DNA from 2 places in the Frateuria sp. YIM B11624 genome. Region 1 is predicted to be linked to the other one. Evidence: riboswitches for the same ligand, from Rfam matches in the RefSeq annotation. Region 1 holds a riboswitch; the other holds the start of a gene.
What was found. Region 1 has a riboswitch for cobalamin ahead of btuB (TonB-dependent vitamin B12 receptor). Riboswitches for the same ligand answer to the same signal wherever they lie in the genome.

Region 1 (7,154 bases):
GTCCAGGTTGAACGCGAGCTTGTGGTCCGCGAACGCCGGCGTGTAGTGCACACCGAGGTTGAGCGGCTTGGTCCACGGCGTGTGGCCGGCGCTGCCCGGCGGGATACGGACGCCATGGCACCAGTGGTAGTTGCCGCTACCCAGGCCGTTGTAACCCGACGGATCGCCCTCGCCGCCCGGACCGTTGTAGCCCTCACCCGTGCCGTAGTAACCCAGGCACTCCTTCGGCACGCCGGACTGGGCCAGCAAGGTCGCGGAGACCAGCCACTCGGGCGTGATCTGGTAGGCGCCACGGATGCGGATCTGGTGCTTGCGGACGTTCATCAACTCGCCGTTCTGGCCGTCCATGAGCTGCCAGGAATCCCAGTCCTCGGTCTTGGACACGTCGCCCTGGCCGAAGTCGGAACGGACCTGGCCTTCGGTGTTGCCGAAGCCGCGGCTGTAGGTGTAGTCGACGCGCGCCTGCCACTTGCCGTCGAACGGATGCTCCAGGTACAGGTTCAACGAACCGACCTTGCGCTTGACGCCCTGGGTGTAACCCCAGTCCTGCATCGACATCGGCACGAGGACGCTGGTGCTGCCGTCGTTCGACTTGACCAGCATGTTGTTGGTCTGGCCCGGGTTGATCAGGCGGCAATACGCGGGGCCGTAGATCGAGTCGGAGTAGTCGCCCGAGTTGATCCCCATCTTCTCCATCTTGGCGGCGATCAGGTAGGCCGAGCACTCGTCGTCGATGGCGCTCTTGAGGTCACGCCACATGGCCTTGGCGCCGTAGGTCCAGTTCTCGTTGAGCTGCTTGTCGAAGCCCGCGATGAACTCGTCCAGGTATTCCGGCTTGAGGTTGCGCGCGGTGACCTGCTGGGCATCCTTCGGCAGGCCGAATTCGCCGTCCGGCGAAGTGGTCGGCCCGGTCGCCTTGATGCCGGTCGGCACGCCGTTCTCGTCGATGCCGGTATAGGTGTAGTTGGTGGTGAGGTAGGTCGAGGTGTTCGCCGCACGCTCCGCCGCATTCTGCGGCAGGGCGAGGTAGTAACGACCCACGTTGCCGTACACCTTGAACGTGGAATCGCCATTCACGTCCCAGCTCACGCCGATACGCGGTTCCCACTGGTTCTTCTCGTCGACGAACGCCACGCCGACGTTGTTGTAGTTGGTGAAGTGGTCGTTGCGGACGCCGATGTTCAGCAGCAACGACGGAGTCACCTGCCAGGTGTCCTGCACGTACCAGGCCTTCTGCGACAGCGTCATGCTGGTCTGCCAGCCGATCTCGCGCTTCTGCACCAGATTGCCCGTCAGGTAACGCCAGTAGTAGTTGATCGCCGGATTGAACGGGTTCTGCTGGTTCGGGCCCTGGTTCTTGGCGCCGTAGCTGACGTTGTCCATACCGACCGCCAGGTCGTGGTCGCCCAGGCGATAATCGAAGTCGACGCGCAGGCTACGCGAGGAAAGCTTCGCCGAATCGGAGAACCACTGGATGTTGGTCTGATCGTTGACGATGCCGTTGGCGCCGGTGCCCGGCGGCAGGTAGGCCGGGTTCTGGTTGTACGGCCGCGAGATGTACGGCAGCGGACTGGTGTTGCCGTAAGTGGTCGGGTTCTGGTAGTTCGCCTTGCCGTACAGGATGCTCAGCGTGGCGTTGTCGGTGATGTAGCTGGTGAAGTGACCGATGTAGAACTGGGCGTTGTCCCGGGTCACGTCATTGTTCGAGTTGAACGTCGTCGCTTGCAGCGTGTCGTAATCGTAGTTGTACGTCGTGCCCATGCCGGTGGTCTGGCGATTGTTGAGCGTCGTCAACTCGAAGATGTTGTTGTCGGTGATGTTCCAGTCCAACTTGCCGTAGAACTTGGTGTTGCGGTCTTCGTTGTACTGGACCTTGCCGGCCGAGATGATCTCGACGTTGGTCGCCTGCGTCTTGCTGGTTTCCGCCGCCAAGAACATGAACAGCTTGTCCTTGATCAGCGGGCCACCGACATACGCGGAGTAGACCGTTTCCCACTGCTTGTTGTCATTGCGGTACTGGTGCAGCGTGCCCGGCTTGGAAGGGTCTTCCAACTCGTAGTGAGTGAAGCCGTCCGGACTGGTGCTGTTGGGAACCGGAGCGGGAATCGCCGGGTTGCCGTAGTAGTTGTTGCGCGGGCTGGCCTCGAGGAACTTCGGCTCCCACACGACCTGCGCGCCGAAATGCCACTCGTTGGTGCCGCGCTTGCCGATCTGGTTGATCACGCCACCGTCGGAACGGCCGTACTTGGCGCTGTAGCCACCGGTGAGGGTTTCCTGCTGGTCGATCGCGCCGTAGGGCAGCTGGAAGCCGCCGATATTGCGATACGGCTCGCCGGTGTTGTAGCCGTTCACGTAGTAGGCGTTCTCGGACACGCTCGAGCCGCTGAAGGACACGGCGTTGGCGAAGTAGCTGCTGCCCTTGACGGTGCCCGGCGCCAGCAGCGCGATCGACTCGGCGCTGCGGGTGACCGGCAGCTTGGCCAGGTCGGCCGCGGTGATGATGGTGCTGGAGTTGACGCTGGTCACGTCAATGGCGGGCAACGCGCTGGCGACCACCTGCACGGCGCCGAGGTTCTGCGCATTTTCCGCGCTGGCGGCGGTGAAGGGCACGTTGGTGCCACCGCCCGGAGAAACGCCGACGTTCTCCTGCGTAGCGAGCACCTGGCCATCCTTGCGGAGGGTGACCGTGTAGCGACCGACCGGCACGGTGACCGAGTAACGGCCATCCGCATCCACCGCGACTTCGCGGGTGGTGCCGTTGGCGCCCTGGACCATGACGGTGTCGCCGGCGCCAGCCGGCGCGGTACCGAAGATGCTGCCGGTGGTGGCCTGACCGAAGGCGAGGCCGGTAAAGCCAAGACCCATGGCCATCGCGACCGTCAGTGCAGTGCGACGAGGCAACGCCCCGCGCGACATGTAACGCTTATTCATCGAGAGATCTCCCCAGATCGACCCATTAGACGAGTCATGTAAAAACCAGATAGGCATGGCCCGAGGGCCCGCACACCGGATAACAACGACAGACGCTTTCCTGTTGCCCGAGATACGGTCCAGTAACCGCTCGTCGGTCTCGCCCCAGCGTTCCCCGTCGCTCGCAAACCACGCAACCACGGTGATTCGCTGGGGCAACCTACCGCCATGGCTAACGCAATGTCAACTTTTTCTTAGCAATTGCCGCAAAGAAAAAACTTGCGGTCCAACCGCCGCAAGGCGATTCCGAAATAAACCAAACGTGGCCCGTTTTTTCGGTAAGATTCGACCCGTTTCGGGTGTCCCACGGCATTCAGCCGGGGGATGAAACGGGAAGCCGGTGCGTTGTGCGATGCACAACAAGGCCGGCGCTGCCCCCGCAACGGTAAGCGAGTCGAAGGGACGGTCCCAAGCCACTGTGCCATGCGCATGGGAAGGCGCCGCTCCGGCAGGTCCAGCGCCTGCACCCGCGAGCCCGGAGACCGGCCCGAAGCATTACCTGGTGGACCTGCGGTGGGCGGGCCGGACCTCGTGCACGGCCCGCGCCTGCCCGTCGTTCCCCTTTCCCTCCGCGATCGGCCAGTTCATCCATCGCATGGCCGTGCGTGGGCGCGCGGCCGAGGGACGCACATCTATGAAGAAGACCCTGCTCGCCGCCGCACTGTGCGGCAGCACGTTTGCCGCGCTGGCGGCCGATGCCACCGATCCGGCCGCACTGGCGCCGGTGATCGTCACCGCTACGCGCACCGCGATCACGGTGGACGACGCGTTGTCGTCGGTCAGCGTGATCACCCGCGAGGACATCGACCGCCTGCAGCCGGTGTCGCTGATCGACCTGCTGCAGGGCCTGCCCGGGGTGAGCTTCGTCCAGTCCGGCGGGCTGGGCCAGCAGAGCTCGCTGTTCCTGCGCGGCACCAACTCCTCGCACACGCTGCTGCTGATCGACGGCGTGCGCGTGGGCACGGTGAGTGCGGGGATTCCCGCCTTCGACCAACTGCCGCTGGACCAGATCGAGCGGATCGAAGTGGTACGCGGGCCGCGCTCGAGCCTCTACGGCGCCGACGCGATCGGCGGTGTGATCCAGATCTTCACCCGGCATGGAACGCACGACGGTGGCCTGGCGCCCTCGTTGCGGCTGGGTACCGGCAGCCGCGGCTATGCCGACGGCCAGTTCGGCCTGGCCGGCGGCGATACGCATGCCTGGTACAACCTGAGCATCGGCGGCCAGTACACCCGCGGCATCAACGCCTGCCGGGTCGGCGCGGCAGAGGCCTTCGCCGGCTGCTTCACCGACGAGCCGGACGCGGACGCCTACCGCAACCGCAATGCGCTGGCCAACGCCGGCTACCGCTGGGACAACGGCACGGAGCTGGCCGCCACCTGGCTGCGCAGCGCCAGTCACGTGGAATACGACGGCGCGCCGTACGGCAACCAGCTGCACAACCTGCAGCAGGTCGCCGGCGCGCGGCTTGGCTTCGACCCGCTACCGGCATGGAAGGTGACCCTGGCAGCCGGGCAGAGCCTGGACGAACAGCGCACCTACAACGACGGCACGTTCCTGCGCTACGGCGACTCGCGGCGCAACCAGGCGTCCTGGCAGAACGACCTGAGCCTGGCCGACAACCAGCTGCTCACGCTCGGCATCGACTGGCAGCAGGAGCACCTGTCCAGCGATACCGGCTACCTCGCCGACCAGCGCAACGATACCGGCGGCTACGTGCAGTACCAGGGCAGCTTCGGCCCGCACGAGCTGCAGCTCTCGCTGCGCCGGGACGACAACCAGCAGTTCGGCGGCCACACCACCGGCGCGGCCGCCTGGGGTTACGCGTTCGACCATGGACTGAAGCTGTCGGCCAGCTGGGGCAGCGCCTTCCATGCACCGACCTTCAACGACCTGTACTACCCCTATGGCAGCGGCAACCCGGATCTGCAGCCGGAGACCTCGCGCAGCGCCGAACTGGGCCTGTCCCAGCAGCAGGCCGGTTGGCACTGGGCGCTCAATGCGTACCAGACCAGCATCGACCAGTTGATCTCGCTGGATGCCAACTACTTCCCGCGCAACATCAGCCGTGCACGCATCCGCGGGCTGGAGGCACAGGCCGGCACGGTATTGGCCGACTGGCGGGTGGAGGGCTACCTGACCCTGCAGCGCCCGGAGAACCGCGACGGCAGCGCGAATGACGGCCACCTGTTGCCGCGCCGCCCCGAGCGGACGGTGCGGCTGGAACTGGACCGCCGCTTCGGTGCCTTCGGCGTGGGCGCCACTCTGCTGGCCGCGGGCGCGCGCTACGACGACCTGGCCAACCTGCACCGGCTCGGCGGCTACGCGACCACCGACCTGCGCGCCAGCTACGCGTTCGCGCGCGACTGGCAGGTCGAGGCGCGGCTGGCCAACGCCTTCGACCGTCGCTATGAAACCGTGTACTACTTCAACCAGCCGGGACGCAGCTGGTACCTGACGGTGCGTTACACGCCCGGGGAGTGAACTCCCGGCAAGCCCGCCCCATCCGCCCTTCGGGCACCTTCCCCCGCAGGCGGGGGAAGGACCAGCGGCGGGGGATCCCCGAGTGAGCCTTCCCCCGCGGGCGGGGGAAGGTGCCGGCAGGCGGATGGGGGAAGCCTTGCCACGTAACCACGGTTACGGCCCTGCCTTTCGGCAGGGGCCGGACTTCAGGCACATCCACCGGCCGGTACGGGCACGGCATAACGTGGGGCATGACCCTGCCCATCCTCTGGCCCACGAACCGGGCGCCGGCCGTGCGCTACGCTGATGCCCCCGGCGCGGCGACGCGCGCGCACCTTCCCCGCGGTACGGACGCCCCGTGAACATCTTCGCTCCCCTGATCCGCCGCCCGATCGGCACCTCGCTGCTGGCCCTGGGCCTGACCCTGGCCGGCTTCTGGGCCTACCTGCTGCTCGGCGTGGCGGCGCTGCCGTCGCTGGACTTCCCCGGCGTGTACGTGGTGGCCAGCCAGCCCGGCGCCAGCGCGCAGACCATGGCCAGCACCATCCTCGCGCCGCTCGAACGGCACCTGGGGCGCATCCCCGGCGTCGACGACATGTACGGCAACGCCCGCGAAGGCGAGGCCTCGATCATGGTGCGCTTCACCTTCGACCGCACCGCCGACAGCGCCGCGCGCGACGTACAGGCGGCGATCAACGCCGCCGCGCCCGACCTGCCCTCGGGCATGCCCGGCCCGCCGCAGTATTTCAAGTTCGACACCTCGCAGATCCCGATCCTGTTCATCACGCTGACCTCCTCGGGCATGCCCCAGGATCAGTTGTTCGACCTGGCCGACACCTTGCTGAAGCCCGCGGTGGCGCAGATTCCCGGCGTGGCCCAGGTGCAGGTGTTCGGCGGCACGCCGCACGCGGTGCGCATCGAACTGGATACCGCCGCCCTTGCTGCCAAGGACCTGACCGCCAACGACGTGGCCAACGCGCTGCGCGCGGCCAACGTCACCTCGCCGCAGGGCACGCTCAGCGACGGCCGCACGCAGATGACGGTCACCGCCAGCGACGGACTGCAGACTCCTGACGAGTTCGCCCGTCTGCTTATCGCGATGAAGCATGGCGTGCCGGTGCGCCTGTCGGACGTGGCGCGGATCTACGGCGGCCAGCAGGACAAGTACCAGGCCGCCTGGTTCGCCGACGCGAGCGGCAGCGCCCGTACCGTCGGCCTGCAGATCAGCAAGCGGCCGGAAGCCAACGCGGTGGCGACCGTGGAGGCGATCCGCGCCAAGCTGCCGCAGCTGCGCGCGTCGCTGCCGGCCAGCCTGCAGATGAACGCGGTGTTCGACCTCACCCAGACCACCAAGTCGGCGCTGCATGAAGTCGAAGTGGCGCTGCTGATCTCCATCGTGATGGTGGTGCTGGTGATGCTGGTGTTCCTGCGCCGGCTGCGGCCCACGCTGATCGCCACGCTGAGCGTGCCGCTGTCGCTGGCCGGCGCGTTCGTGGCGATGTGGGCGCTGGGCTACACGCTCAACACGCTGTCGCTGGTCGCGCTGGTGCTGTGCATCGGCTTCGTGGTGGACGATGCGATCGTGGTGATCGAGAACATCGTGCGCCACATGGAGCACGGCATGCCGCCGCTGCAGGCCGCGCTGACCGGCGTGCGCGAGATCGGCTTCACGGTGGTGTCGATCACGCTGTCGCTGGTGGCGGTGTTCGCGCCGCTGCTG
Region 2 (7,154 bases), on a different contig from region 1:
TTCCAGGATCTCCGTGCACAGGTTGGAGAGATGGATCACGTTGCCCGGTTCGGCCGTCTGGTTGCCGGTGGCGTTGCAGCGGTCCTTGAAGGTCATCCAGCCGTTGCCGGTCTGCGCCAGCGTGCGCAGCATGCGCGCGTAGAGCTCGCGCGCCTTGATCGTCTTCGCCGCCAGGCCGGCCGCCTCCGCCTCGCGGTAGGCCTGCTCGAAAGCCACGCCCCACAGGTCGACCAGTTGCGGCACGCTCTTGGGATCGAACAGCGACCAGTCGCCGTCGGCCTCGACGCGGCGCATGAACTCGTCGGGGATCCAGTTGGCCAGGTTGAGGTTGTGCGTGCGCCGCGCCTCGTCGCCGGTGTTGTCGCGCAGCTCGAGGAACTCCTCGATATCCGCATGCCACGGCTCGACGTACACGCAGGCCGCACCCTTGCGCTTGCCGCCCTGGTTCACCGCGGCCACCGAGGCGTCGAGCGTCTTCAGCCACGGCACCAGCCCGTTGGAATGGCCGTTGGTGCCGCGGATCAGCGAACCGCGCGAGCGCACGCGGGTGAAGGACAGACCGATGCCTCCGGCGAACTTGGACAGCTTCGCCACGTCGGCATACTTCTCGTAGATCGCCTCCAGTGCGTCGGCCGGCGAATCGAGCAGGAAGCAGGAGGACAACTGCTCGTGCGCGGTGCCGGCGTTGAACAGCGTCGGCGAGCTGGCGATGTATTCCAGCGCCGAGAGCAGCCGGTAGAGCTCCAGCGTCTCGCCGACCTCGCCGCCGCCCAGCGCGCAGGCGATGCGCATGAAGAAATGCTGCGGCGTCTCGATCACCTTGCGCGCCTGCGGATGGCGCAGCAGGTAGCGGTCGTACACCGTGCGCAGGCCGAAGTATTCGAAGCGGCGCGTGGCCAGTGGATCGATCGCGTCATTGAGCTTGCGCGCGTGCGCGGCGACGAAATCGCGCAGCCGCGCGTTGAGCAGGCCGAGTTCGGCGCCGCGCGCGATCGACTGCGAGAAGCTCTGGATCTCCTGCCCGCGCACTTCCTTGTCGATGAACGCGCCGAGCAGGCGCGCGGCGAGCTGACCGTATTCGGGCTCCTCGGCGGTGAGCGCGGCGGCGGTGCGGATCGAGAGCTGGTCCAGCTCGGCGGTGGTGGCGCCGTCGTACAGGCCGCCGATGGTCTTCAGCGCCACGCGCAGCGGGTCGACCGCGTGCAGGCCGTCGGCGTTGCGCGTCACCGCGCGCACGATCTTGTTGACGTCGACGCTTTCGGTGGCGCCATTACGCTTGGTCACGCGCATCTGCGCGGGACTGTGCGGCGGGGTCAGGGCGAAGCCGTCGTCGGCCTGCGATGCGGCGCTGCCTTCGCGGGCAGGGGTGTCGAGGGTGTCCATGCGGAATCTCCGGAAGGGAAGCCGCCGCGCCGATACGGAGGAGAAGCGCACCGACGCGACGGTTCCGAAAACATCAAACGCCTGCTCCCGCGCGCAGGGCCTGAGGGTCGCTTGTCACGGAAGACGCGCATCACGCGGAGGCAGGACCGCCCGCATGCAACGCGCCTCCCCGCGGAAGCGGTCACCCGCGCCGGGCCGCGTCAGGGTCGGACGGGCGCGTCTCAGCGGACGCGACCGCCGGCCCCAGGGGTCCGGCGTGCCGGCAGGTCTTCGGACTTCGCGGACACGGGCCTTGCGGCCCACCTAGTTCCCGCCGCTTCCCAGGCGCAGAGGCCCAGTGCTGGTGACGGGTTTCGTTTCCGCTTACCGCTGCGGGGCAGTTCCGGATTCACACCGGATTCCCTTTTAAGCCCGACCGACAGTCGCGTCTGGACGGGCACCGACGAGGCACAACATATCGGGCTTGACGGTAACGGTCAACCCAATATCTGGTGTGGTTGGCGTCGCCCGGGACCGGATGCGGCGGTCCGCCTCAGGCGGCGTCGGTGCGCAGGCAATGCTGTTCGTAGGCCGGGTACAGCCGCACTTCCTCGCGCGTCCAGCGGCGGTCGAGCAGACCCAGCAGACGCCCGTAGTGGCGCGCGAAGGCCAGGTCGCCGCCGCCGTGCTGCCAGCTGTCGAAGAACGCCAGGATGTCGCCGGAGAGCCGGCGCATCTCGTCGGCGTAGCTTTGCGCCAGCGCCTGCGTGCCGGCGTTGCGGTGCAGTGCCGGATACAGCTCGGCATCCTCCTGGCGCAGGTGTTCCACGATCAGCGCGCGCGCCTGGCGCAGCCGCTCGCGGCCAGCCTCCTTGCCGATGCCGAACTGGCGGACGTCGTCGAGCACCTGGCGCATCTGCGCATGCTGGCCGCGCAAGGTATCCGTGAGCCGGGGCATACCAGGGATCTTTCGCAGGGACAGGACTGCAGTCTGGACGTCCGCCGCCGCGCCGGCACTGATCCAGGTCAGCGGCGATCGGGCGTCACATCCGCATCAAGGATGCGCGGCGCCGCGCTCACCCCGTTGCCACGGCGGGCTGTCTAAGGTCGCGGACGACACCCGCCCGGAGCGTTGCGCATGGCTACCCGAACCGATTCCACCCGCACGCCGCGCAAGCGCGGCGCCGTCGACAAGGCCCGCAAGGTGCAGGGCCGCACCGATGCGAAGGACGCGCGCAAATCGCAGGCCAAGGCCGCGGGCAAGAGCGCGGCGAAGAAACAGCCGGCACCGACCAGTCCGCGCGCCAAACCGCGGCCGCCGTTGCCCGAGCAGCACCTGCGCAAACCGGGCAAGGAAGCCAGGCTCGATCCGCGCCCGCAGTTCGAGGCGCCAGACTACCGCGGCAGCGGCAAGCTCGACGGCATGGCCGCGATCATCACCGGCGGGGATTCCGGCATCGGCCGCGCGGTGGCGGTGCTGTTCGCGCGCGAGGGCGCCGACGTGGCGGTGGTGTACCTGTCCGAGGACCAGGATGCGCGCGAGACCAAGCGCTACGTGGAAAAGGAGGGCCAGCGCTGCCTGCTGATCCGCGGCGACGTGCGCGACCCGGACTTCTGCGGGCAGGCGGTGCAGCAGACGGTCGACGAATTCGGCCGGCTCGACGTGCTGGTCAACAACGCCGCCTTTCAGGAACACGCCGATGCGCTGGAGGACATCACCGAGGAACACTTCGACCTCACCATGCGCACCAACATCTACGGCTACTTCCACATGGCCAAGGCCGCGCTGCCGCACCTGCACGAGGGCAGCGCGATCATCAACACCGGCTCGGAAACCGGCCTGTTCGGCAACGCGCACCTGCTCGACTACTCGGCGACCAAGGGTGCGATCCACGCCTTCACGATGTCGCTGGCGAGCAACCTGGTCAGCCGCGGCATCCGCGTCAACGCGGTGGCGCCCGGCCCGGTGTGGACGCCGCTCAACCCCGCCGACAAGCAGGCCAAGCAGGTGGCGAAGTTCGGCCAGCAGAACCCGCTGGGCCGTCCGGCGCAGCCGGAGGAGCTTTCGCCCGCCTACGTGTTCCTGGCCGCGCCGAGCTGCTCCAGCTACGTCAACGGCGCGATCCTGCCGGTGATGGGCGGCTCGACCGGGTGACGCCATGCACCTCACCGATCCGTGGTGGGTCTATGCGCTGCGCGGCGCGGGCGTCTACCTGGGCCTGCTGATCGTCCTGCGGCTGATCGGCAAGCGCGCGTTCGGCGACATGACCACCTTCGACATCGTGGTGCTGATGCTGGTCGGCAGCACGCTGCGCCTGGCGATCACCGGCGACGACAAGTCGCCGCTGTCGGCGGTGATCGGGGTGATACCGATTTTCCTGCTGGACAAGGCGATGGGTTGGTCCTGCGCGCGCTGGCCGTGGCTCGATCGCGTGGTCGAAGGCAAGGACAGCCTGCTGGCCCGCGGGGGCCGCCTCGTCGAGGGTGCGCTGCGCCGGCACGACATGTCCGAGGCGGCCTTCCGCCGCGCGCTGCGCGAGAAGGGATTGCGCGAGGTCGGCGACGCGGCCGAAGTGCGGCTGGAGGCCAATGGCAAGGTCAGCGTGTTGAAAATGCCGAAAAGCTAGTGCGACTTCCGTAGGGTGGGCTTCAGCCCATCACGTCTTGCCGCGGCCTGCGCTGGGCTGAAGCCCACCCCACGCGGCAAAGAAGGCAACCGTCAGCCGGCCTTATCGCAATGCGCATCGTAGGCGGGATAAAGCCGCCCCTCCTCGCGCCCGATGCGCTGGCGCAACACCGCCAGCAGTTGTTCCAGGCTGCGCGAAAAGGCCAGCGGATCGGCATGGCCGTCGTGGTAGGCGTCGAAGAACGCGACCAGCGCCGGCGTGAGCTGCTGCATCTCGTCGGCGTACTGGCGCGCCAGTTCGGCGGTGGCCGGGTGCGTGCGCAGGGCCGGGTAGAGCCGGCTGTCCTCGAGGCTGAGGTGCGCAAGCATCGCCTGCCGCGCCTTCTGCAGGCGCTCGCCGCCTTCGCGGCCGGCGGCACCGAGCCGTTGCAGTTCGTCGAGCAGGACGTACAACTGTGCGTGCTGGTCGCGCAGGATGTCGGTCAACCTCACGTGGCGTCCCCGCCCTCGGCGTGGTGCCAGTCGGCGGCGCGCTCGAGCCAGGGCGGTATCGCGGCCGCCGGCAACGGGCGCGAGACGTGGAAGCCCTGCACCTCGTCGCAGGCCATGCGGCGCACGGTCTCGTAGATGCGCCGGGTCTCCACGCCCTCGACCACCACGCGGAAGCCCAGGTCGTGCGCCAGCGCCGCGGTCGAGCGCACGATCGCCGCGTCGTGCCGGCTGGCGTCCATCGCACGCACGAACGACTGGTCGATCTTCAGGCAGGTCGCCGGCATCTGCCGCAGCGAGGCGAGGTTGCTGTAGCCGGTGCCGAAATCGTCGATGGCGATGCCGGCGCCCAGCTCGCGCACCGCATCGAGGTGGCGGCGGGTGGCGTCGTTGTGGGCCAGCAGCGTGGTTTCGGTGAACTCCAGCTCCAGCGCGTGCGGATCGACCGCATGGCGGGAGGACACCGCCTGCAGACGGGTGACCAGGTCGGCGTCGAAGTCGGCGTTGGAAATGTTGATCGACAGGCCGACGTCGTGGCCGGCGCGGCGCCAGGCGGCCAGTTGCGCCACGCCGTGGTCGAGCACCCAGCCGGTCAGCGAGCGCATCAGGCCGGCACGTTCGGCCAGCGGCACGAACTGGCTGGGCGGCACTTCGCCCAGGGTCGGGTGGCGCCAGCGGGCGAGCGCCTCCAGTGCCACGCATTTGCCGTCACTCAGGCTGACGCGCGGCTGGTAATGCAGGTAGAGCTCGGTGCGCTCGGTCAGCGCAGCCGCGAGTTCCGTGACCAGGAAGAACTCCTGCCGATGGCGCTCGTCCTGGCTGCGCTCGTACAGCGCCCAGCCGCGCGGGCTGCGCTGTGCGGCGTAGGAGGCGCTCATCACCTGCCGCAGCGGGTCGGCGCCGTCGAGCCGGCGCATGTCCAGTTCGAGCAGGCCGACGCCGGGCTGCAGGGTGAGCGGGATGTCCATGCAGAGCACCGGTGTGCGCAGGCGCGCGACCAGATCGTCGAGCTGGGCGGTATCCAGCGGCGCGTCGGCATCCGGCAGCACCGCGGCGAAACGCGTCACGCCGACCTGGTAGAGACGGGTGTCGGTCGGCATCCACTCGAGCACGCGCACGGCCACCGCGCGCATCAGCTCGTCGGCGTAGGCAAAACCCATCGCCCGCACGAAGGCATTGAAGCGCTCCACCGGCGCCACCTCGATGGCGATCAGCCATGCCCGCTGCGCGCCGTTCTGTCGGCGTGCGCGCAGGTCCTCGAAGAACGCGCTGCGATGCGGCAACTGGGTGACCGGGTCGGTGCGGCCCAGGTAGCCGCCCAGCACCACGCCGGCGCCGGCCAGCCGCGCGGCCTGCAGCAGCGCGTTGTGGCCGGCCTCGTCCAGGCCGGCGCGTGGGGCGTGGTCCATCACGCACAGCGCGCCGACGTGGCGGCCGCTGAGCGTGTAGACCGGCTCGCAGGCGAAGAAACGCAAGGCCGCCGGCGAAGGGCCAGTCAGCGGCGGGGTGTCGCGGTAGCGTGCATCGGCGGCGATGTCCGGCAGCACCTGGCCGGCGCCGCGGCGCGCCGCCTCCAGGTAGAGCGGATGCAGGACGGGGCTGCGATGCGTGTCGGGATCGCGGCTGTACCAATAGGCGCTGCCGTTGTTGAGCACCAGCGAGACCATCGCGACGTCGAGCGAGGCGGCCGCCAGTTGCGCAACCGCGTCGAAGCCCGGCACCGCGTAGCCGTCGACGGCAGGTGGCGCAACCGTGTCGCCGCCCGGGGCGGCTCCTCGCTGCATGGACGTCACCTCGGGATCGTGCTCCACGGTCGTCTGCATGGCGTCCTCCCCCACCGGCCTGGCGGGATTCGCGGTAACGCGTTGGCCAGAGTACTTCCGCCATATCGACGGCTGCAATGCGAAAAATGGACCCTCGGTGTCGCCGGGCTATACCGGGTTGCCATGGTTATTCCGGCCGATGCGGCAGTGCCAGGTACTGCTCGCTCTGCATCTCGATCAGGCGCGATTCGGTGCGGCTGAATTCGGCACGGTGGCGTTCACCGTCGTACAACTCGGTGATCGGCGCGGCGGCCGAAAGCACCAGCTTGACGTGGCGGTCGTAGAACTCGTCCACCAGCAGCACGAAGCGCCTGGCGGCGTCCTCGCTGTAGATGGAAAACTGCGGCACGTTGGAGACGATCACGGTGGGCACGCGGCGCGCGAGCGCGATGTAGTCGGCCACCGCGCGCGGTCCCTCGCACAGCGCCTCGAAGTCGAACCACAGCACGCCCGGGGCTTCGCGGCGCGCGGGTAGCGGGCGGCCGTTGATCTCCAGCGTGGCGTCTTCGTGCGCCTCGCCCTGTGCCTGGCTGGCGAAGATGCGCGCCAGCGCGCGCTCGGCCTCGGCGCCGGGCGGGGTCAGGTAGACCGGCGCCTGGGTCAGCGCGCGCAGGCGCCAGTCGTGCGGCGAGACCATTTCCACGACATCGCAATGCTTCTGGATCAGCGCGATGGCCGGCAGGAAGCGGGCGCGCTGCAGGCCGTCGCGGTAGAGGTTCGCCGGCGGCGTGTTGGAGGTGGTCACCAGCGCCACGCCGCGCCGGAACAGCGCGTCGAGCAGGTTGGCCAGGATCATCGCGTCGCCGATGTCGTTGACCAGGAACTCGTCCAGGCACAGCACGCGGCAGCGCCCG

Region 2: linked by a shared signal. The riboswitch ahead of AAIL17_RS07875 (ribonucleoside-diphosphate reductase subunit alpha) and the one ahead of btuB (TonB-dependent vitamin B12 receptor) in region 1 are both predicted to bind cobalamin.

Annotation. Positions count from the first base shown of each region.
Region 1 covers NZ_JBCNYA010000006.1:1,698-8,851, forward strand. Annotated here, with positions in the region: gene AAIL17_RS04170 (TonB-dependent receptor) at 1-2,931, opposite strand, end outside; cobalamin riboswitch at 3,251-3,475, shown strand; gene btuB (TonB-dependent vitamin B12 receptor) at 3,605-5,455, shown strand; gene AAIL17_RS04180 (efflux RND transporter permease subunit) at 5,793-7,154, shown strand, end outside.
Region 2 covers NZ_JBCNYA010000012.1:29,859-37,012, reverse strand. Annotated here, with positions in the region: gene AAIL17_RS07875 (ribonucleoside-diphosphate reductase subunit alpha) at 1-1,383, opposite strand, end outside; cobalamin riboswitch at 1,628-1,842, opposite strand; gene AAIL17_RS07870 (hemerythrin domain-containing protein) at 1,916-2,320, opposite strand; gene AAIL17_RS07865 (SDR family oxidoreductase) at 2,501-3,517, shown strand; gene AAIL17_RS07860 (DUF421 domain-containing protein) at 3,522-3,989, shown strand; gene AAIL17_RS07855 (hemerythrin domain-containing protein) at 4,082-4,480, opposite strand; gene AAIL17_RS07850 (putative bifunctional diguanylate cyclase/phosphodiesterase) at 4,477-6,300, opposite strand; gene zapE (cell division protein ZapE) at 6,428-7,154, opposite strand, start outside.